Regions from separate parts of the Actinomadura sp. SCN-SB genome, predicted to be linked through region 2. Evidence: riboswitches for the same ligand, from Rfam matches in the RefSeq annotation. Region 2 holds a riboswitch; the other holds the start of a gene.
The links. A riboswitch is a leader RNA that binds a small molecule or an ion and turns the genes downstream of it on or off. The one in region 2 is predicted to bind cyclic di-AMP.

Region 1 (3,418 bases), on a different contig from region 2:
CATCACCACGGACGAGGGAGGACGGAGTGGAACAGGCCACACTCGCACGTCGCACCGACGATCTGCGACTGAACGAGGAGGAGATCCGACTGCTCGCGCAGATCGCCAGCGGTGTCACAGCCGATGTGGCGGCACGCAAGCTCGAGCTGAGCGCACGGACCCTGCGGCGGAGGCTGCGGACCATCTGCGACCGGCTCGAAGTGAACACGCCGATCGAGGCCGTTGTGTGGGCGGCCCGCAGGCAGCTCATCTAGGACACGAACCCAGCCAGGGTTCACGCCCCGCCCGCCGGGAGGATACGGGCGCAGGACGAGCGAACACGGCAAGACAGAACGACCGGCAACAGAAGTAGGCGAACTCCGTCCGCCCCCGTTGCGGCGACGCCGCCCCCTCGCAGGTAGGTCCCTGCCGATGCGTCGCCGCGGACGTGGTTCCACGATCATCCTGGCTAAGGCCCCCCGCCGCATTCCTCCCGCTCCTCCGGGGCCGCCGGCGAAGACCGTTCCACCGCTCCCGATCTCGGGCGATCGCCCGAGTGGTGTCGGGCTGCGTTCGACCGGTGTCAGCAGATCTCAGGCGACGCGGACGGCGCCCGCGAACGGCCTGCCGGCCATCGGGGAGATCTTGACGACGTCCCCGGTCTGCGGGGCGTGCAGCATCTTCCCGCCGCCCACGTACATGCCCACGTGGTGCAGGTCGGAGTAGAAGAACACCAGGTCGCCCGGCTGGAGCTGGCTGCGGGAGATGTGCGTGCCCGCGTTCCACTGGCTGCCGGTGTAGTGCGGGAGGCTGATGCCGACCTGCCGGTACGCCCACATGATCAGTCCGGAGCAGTCGAAGGCGTTCGGGCCCGAGGCGCCCCAGACGTACGGCCGCCCGATCTTGCCCATGGCCAGCCGGAGCGCCTGCGCGGCCTTGCCGTCACCGATGACGGGGAGCCGGGCCAGTTCCGTGGGGTCGCGCTTGACGAGCGTCCCGCGGACCTTCTCGTACAGGGCGGTGACCTTCTTGCGCTGCGCGTTGAGGTCGGTGCGCAGCTTCTCGACCTGGTCGGCGCGGTTCTGGGCGGCCTTGCGGGCGCGCTGGGCGGCCTGCATCGCCTGGAGCATGCCCGCGACCCGGGTGCCGTCCTGGGCGGCGAAGAAGTGCAGCGTGGCGGCCTGGTCGAGGACGGCCTGCGGGTCCCGCGCGGAGAGGAACTGGGCGGTGGGGTCGGCGCCGCCCTTCATGTAGCTGGTGGCGGCCAGGGTCCCGACCTTCTCGCGGAGCCCGGAGAGCGCCTCCTCCTGGCGGCGGGCGTTGTCGGCGGCGACCTTGGCGGCCCGCTGCGACTGCTGGAGCTTGACGCGCAGCCCGTTGTACTGCTCGGTGAGCTGTTCGAGCTGGTCGGCGAGCTTGTACGCCTGGGCCCTGAGGTCCTTGGTGGACGGCTCCGGGTCGGCGTGCGCGGCGACCGGCTGGAGCACCGCCGTGGTCGCGATCAGAGCGCCCGCGACGGTGATCCGGAGCCCGGCCGCGGCCTTCCGGCGGGAAACGGATCCCGGGCGGCGGGGGACGGATCCAGAACCGCGCGACGAGTGACCAGGGCGCGACGACTCCACCAAATCTCCTCTCCTTCCACCGCCTACCGGGTTAGCTGACGGGTTCGGGCAAGGAGCGGCCCGTCCGCGGGTCGCGCGGATTAACCCCCCGGCTCCGGCCCGGTGTCCTCCCCGAGCGGCCGAAGTGGTGGGTCCCCGGTTCCCGGAACGCTGGCGGCGCCCCGCGGATTCGGCGGTACGGCCGCATGCGACGGCGGCCGGATGTCAGCGCAGGAGACTAACGGAGCGGGCGGGTGCTGCCAACCGGAACACCGGAAATCCTCGGTGAAACCGGGCGATTCAGATGCAGTTGGGGCTGTTGAGGGAGCAGTGATGTGTTATGGGCCACTTCGCACCGCCTGACCGGCTGGTCGTCCGCGCCGGGGCGCAGCCGCGTCACCTGGTCCGATAGCGTCGGCTGTTTGTGGATGTGGTGATCAGGCGTGCCCGTACCGCGGACGTCCAGGAGATCAGCCGGCTCATCGGCCAGTACGCGGGTTCGGGCCGCCGGATGCTGCGCAAGAACACGGTGGAGCTGTACGAGGACGTCCAGGAGTTCTGGGTCGCCGAGATCGCGGAGGCCGCCGGGGGGCGTCCCGGACGGGTGGTCGGGTGCGGCGCGCTCCACGTCATGTGGGAGGACCTGGCCGAGGTCCGCTCGGTGGCGGTCGACCGGGGGTACGGGGGGCGCGGCATCGGCCACCGTATCGTGACGCGGCTGCTGGAAGTCGCCCGGGAACTCGGCGTGCGGCGCGTGTTCTGTCTTACCTTCGAAGTGGACTTCTTCGCGCGTCACGGGTTCCGCCCGATCCTGGGCACCCCGGTTTCGCCCGAGGTGTACGAAGAACTCCTCCGTTCCTACGACGAAGGCGTGGCAGAGTTCCTGGACCTCGACCGGGTCAAGCCGAATACGTTGGGCAATACCCGGATGTTGCTTCGCCTGGAGGACTGACCGATGAGTAGATCCCCCCGCCGCGGCAGGCACTATCCTCAGCCGGGCCCGCCACCTCAGGGCCGGTACGGCCCTCCGCCGTCCTATCAGGGGTCGCAGTGGCAGCAGGGGCCGGCGGGAGGCCAATGGCAATCGCCTCCCCAGCAGAACTGGCAGCAGGACTACGGTTACCACGGCGCCCCCGACGTTTCCGAGGCGGCGAGCCTTCCCCTCGCGCCCATCCATCGGCGCGCCGCCGCGCGGGTTCTCGACAACGGGCTTGTGTCGGCGTTCGGATTCGCGCTCGTCGTGCCCGTCGTGATCGGGACGATCGGCCTGGGTTCGGCCGGAAGCAAGACCGAGACCGAGGGCGGTATCTGGAACTGGCCGATCCTGTTCACGCTCTTCGCCGTCCTGTCGGTGCTGCCGTTCATCTATGAGGCCGTGCAGCTCTCCCTCTGGGGCCGGACGCTCGGCAAGCGCGTCATGCATCTGGGCGTTGTCCAGGTACGGCCCGCGGGCGACGCCATTACGACGACCCAGGCGGTTTGGCGCGCCGGCATCGTGCATGTGGGCTACCAGATCGGCGTGTTCTTCTTCCTGGCGCTCGCCGTGATGGTGTGGGATTACCTCGCCTACGGAATGATGCTCGTCTGGATCGGGGCCCTGATGGCCTACCTCTGGGCGATCTGGGATCAGCCACTGCGCCAGTCCCTTCACGACCGTTTCTCCGGAACGCTGGTCATCGACGAGCGCGAGGGCTACGACGAGGGCGGGTACGGGCAGGGCGCCTACGGCGAGACCACCGAGTACCGGTACGGGGAGTAAGGCAGGGCGATGGCAGCAGCGGATCAGGCGCCCAAGGCCGACCCGCTCCCGGAAATCCCCGGCGAAGGCCCGGCGGGCC
Region 2 (3,418 bases):
GACGCTCCTGGTGGTGATGCCGCTCGCAGCGTGCTCCGTGCCCGGTTCAGGTCGTCTGCAGCAGCCTTCACCGTCTCGAGGAGGCGCGACCGTACCGGCCCTGCCAGCGGTGAAGGCGTTCGTGGTCGCCGCCGACGAGCCCGCCCCCGCGGTCAAGCGTGCCGCCGTCCGCTTTGTCGAGGTGTTGACCAACTACGGCGCCGGGGGCGGAGAAGCCCGGGCGACCGGAAACCGCCTCGCCGCGGCCGGGATGGACCCGTCCCTGGCCGGGCAGGCGGCGCCGCTGCTCGCGAAGACCGATGCGGGGGCGGGCGAAGTGATCTATCCCCAGATTGGGGGCCTGACGGCGAAGTCGGCCTCGATCATGGCCGTGGTCAGGCTGAGTACCAGGCGATGGACCGTCATCACAACGACCACCCGGACCATTGACATCAGGTTGAGCAAACGGCCGGCGGGCTGGGCGGTGACGCGCATCGCCTCCACAGGCGGTGCGGCCCCGCAATCCGCGCGGGCACTCGGCCCGCTCGCCGCCCAGGTGCTGGCCAGCAAACGCATCGTGCTGCCCGACACCGCACGCTGGGACATCCAAGCCGGCCGGGTGGACACGCGCGTTCTGAGGCTGATGCTCGAGATCACCAAGGAACACACCATCTCCGTCACGGTGGTCTCCACCGGTCACCCGTTCAGGGTCTACGGGAGCGAATCGGTGAGCAACCACCGGCAGGGCAGGGCCGTGGACATCTGGGCGGTCGACGGCCGTCGCGTCGCCGAGCAGCGCCGTGGCGGCGACGTCCCTGCCCGGCCTGTCGCAATCCAGGCCCTCACCACCGGAGCGAACGAGGTCGGCGCACCGTGGGCGGTGTCGAAGGGTGGCAGGGCTTCGTTCACCAACACTGTCCACCAGGATCACCTGCACCTGGCCTTCAAACGCTGACGCAACCGGTGTCCGGGACTCATGGACGTGGCGACGTATGGCCCATGTACTAGATCAAATAGTACTTCGAGCAAGCCCGCCGAGTGCCTGTCTGCTTTGGCCCTTTCCAGGGGACCTGTTGTCTCTCCCCCGGGCCTCGACTTGCCGTTTTGCTGGGATCGCTACTACATTGCCCCGTACTTCGTTCGAGGCCGCCCTCCATCTGGAGGTCGGTGACCGTCCAGCGAGTCCCACGCCGCAGCCGGCCGCGCGGGGACCGGGAGATCCATCCGTTCGGCGCCCGCCAGGTGCCGAGTACCACCGAACCCGAGCCGCTTCCCGAGCTGTGCCCTGTATCACGAGGGTCGCAAGGCATCAGTCTCACGGCGAAGTCGGCAACGCCTAGTCCGCGCCTTCGGCGCGGAGCCGGGGAACCAACGCGAATGGTCTACAAGCCAGAAGGCATGTAGCGGCCTTCGCAGGGGTGAATCAGCGCATCCTCCACATCCGAGGAGTGCCGTAGGGCGACTTCCACGCCCGAATCCGTCAGCTAACCCGGTAGGCGCCATGGAAGTTAGGAGATGGTGCCGTGCACAAGCGGCATGGAAAGAACGGCAAGATCGCAGCGCCGGTGACCGGCGTCGTGCTGGCCGGCATTCTCGCCGGCGCACTGGGCCTGACGTCCGTTACCACGGCCCCCAAGGAATCCACCACCACGGCAGGGGACCTGGCACTCTCGGCCAATCGGGCCAAGAAGTCCGCCACGCCGCGGGACACGACGCGATCGCGCAACAGCCCGGCGGCCAAGGCCACGCCCAGCCCTGACACCAAGCCCAAAGCGAAGTCCCGGGCCCACCCGTCAGCCAAGCCTTCGGCCAAGCCTCCGGCCGGGCCCCCGGTCCCTCCGGCCAAGCCGCCGACCACCTGCGATGCCTCGCAGAAGAGGAAGGTGGGCAGGTTTCCGAACGGCCGGATCCCGACCCGGTACTTGTGCCCGTTGCCACAGCGGGGACTGGTGCTACGGAGCGACGCGGCATCGGCCTTCTATGAACTCAACACCGCCTACAAGAAGCGCTTCGGCTCCGACATCTGCCTGCGCAACTCCTACCGGTCCTTCGCCAAGCAGAAGGACCTGTACGAGAGCATGCCGGCAGGCATGGCGGCAGAGCCCGGCAACAGCAAGCATGGGCTCGGCATCGCCGCCGACTTCTGCGGTGGTGTCGAAGACGACGAATCACCGCAGTTCAAATGGATGCGCGCCAACTCGGAGAAATACGACTGGCTCCATCCTGACTGGGCCTACAGCAGCCCCTACGAGCCGTGGCACTGGGAGTTCGACGTCGGACAGAACGACTGACGAACGGATGTTCCTGGCCACCGAGCCGCCTGATCGGGCGGTCGCTGTGCGCCCGGGCAGCGTTGACCGGGCATCCCGGGCGTGCAGCGGACCGTGGGGCGATCGATTCGGTGCGTTAGCCGGCCAGTCGGGCCGCGAGCCTCGGGTTGATCCGGATCGCTCCCTTGAAGTTGACGAAGTAGACCGGCTGGACTCGTACGAAGGTTCCGCGCCGCGGTGCGGCGAGCATCCTTCCCTTTCCCAGGTAGAGCGCGATGTGTGAGATGTAGCCGGGTGCGGTCGGGTCGTGGGCCCAGGTGAGCAGGTCGCCCGGCCTGGCCTCGCCGAACGGGACGGCGCGCCCGGTCCGTGCCTGGTCGGCCGCTACCCGCGGAAGGCGCACACCGGCCTTGCCGAAGGCGTACTGCAGGATGCCCGAGCAGTCGTATCCACCTTCGGCATCGGACTCCCCACCCCAGACGTACGGCATCCCGAGCTTGCTCATGGCGGCTTGGATGGCGACCCGAGTCTGCCGGGCGGTCAATACCTGGCCACGAGCGTCGGGCAGCTGCCCGACGGATGCGCCTGTGCGCTCATCGAGGCCGGCGAGCCCGACGATCTTGGCTTGCCGGGGCAGGAGCTTGCGCAGCCGCGAGGTAAGGGAACCGGGGTCGCTGCTGCGCGCGCTGATGAGCAGCGCGTTACCGGTCGGCAGTCCGAGCTCGCGTGCCGTGTCGCGGGAGACGACGGCGTCGACGTCGCTGATTCCCATGGTCGCGAGGGCTCCGACTCGAATCGTCCTCTGCGGCCGGGAGCCGGTTCCGCCGATGGGCGTCTGGCTGCCGAGCCGTACGGCGCCGTCGGTGCCCAGCGTGAACGAGACCGCGATATCGCCGGCGGCGACATTGCGCCACAGTGCGTCGGACTGCGCTGTGGGACGCGGTGTGTAGTTGCGGAACGTCGATGGGTCGATGCCGAGCAGGCCCACCCGGCTGCCTGCGAATGCCGTTCGAGCGGCATCGGCGACTTCTGCTGCCCGGACATCCTTCAGGGCTCGGACCTTGGCGACGACGTCCTGCGGAAGGGATGAGGGTGCCGAAACCAGCAGATGAGGCGTGAGCCGTTCCTTCAGGGGAGCGACGATGCCATCGGACGATTGTGGACTCTGT

Region 1: it holds a riboswitch for cyclic di-AMP, as region 2 does, so the genes downstream of both, ACGWYJ_RS19690 (NlpC/P60 family protein) here and ACGWYJ_RS38045 (D-alanyl-D-alanine carboxypeptidase family protein) in region 2, are expected to answer to the same signal.

Annotation. Positions count from the first base shown of each region.
Region 1 covers NZ_JBIMPP010000028.1:87,323-90,740, forward strand. The annotation lists gene ACGWYJ_RS19685 (LuxR family transcriptional regulator) at 27-254, shown strand; gene ACGWYJ_RS19690 (NlpC/P60 family protein) at 573-1,601, opposite strand; cyclic di-AMP (ydaO/yuaA leader) riboswitch at 1,605-1,786, opposite strand; gene ACGWYJ_RS19695 (amino-acid N-acetyltransferase) at 2,005-2,532, shown strand; gene ACGWYJ_RS19700 (RDD family protein) at 2,536-3,339, shown strand; gene ACGWYJ_RS19705 (RDD family protein) at 3,349-3,418, shown strand, end outside.
Region 2 covers NZ_JBIMPP010000124.1:996-4,413, forward strand. The annotation lists gene ACGWYJ_RS38040 (hypothetical protein) at 1-934, shown strand, start outside; cyclic di-AMP (ydaO/yuaA leader) riboswitch at 1,303-1,493, shown strand; gene ACGWYJ_RS38045 (D-alanyl-D-alanine carboxypeptidase family protein) at 1,503-2,270, shown strand; gene ACGWYJ_RS38050 (C40 family peptidase) at 2,386-3,418, opposite strand, start outside.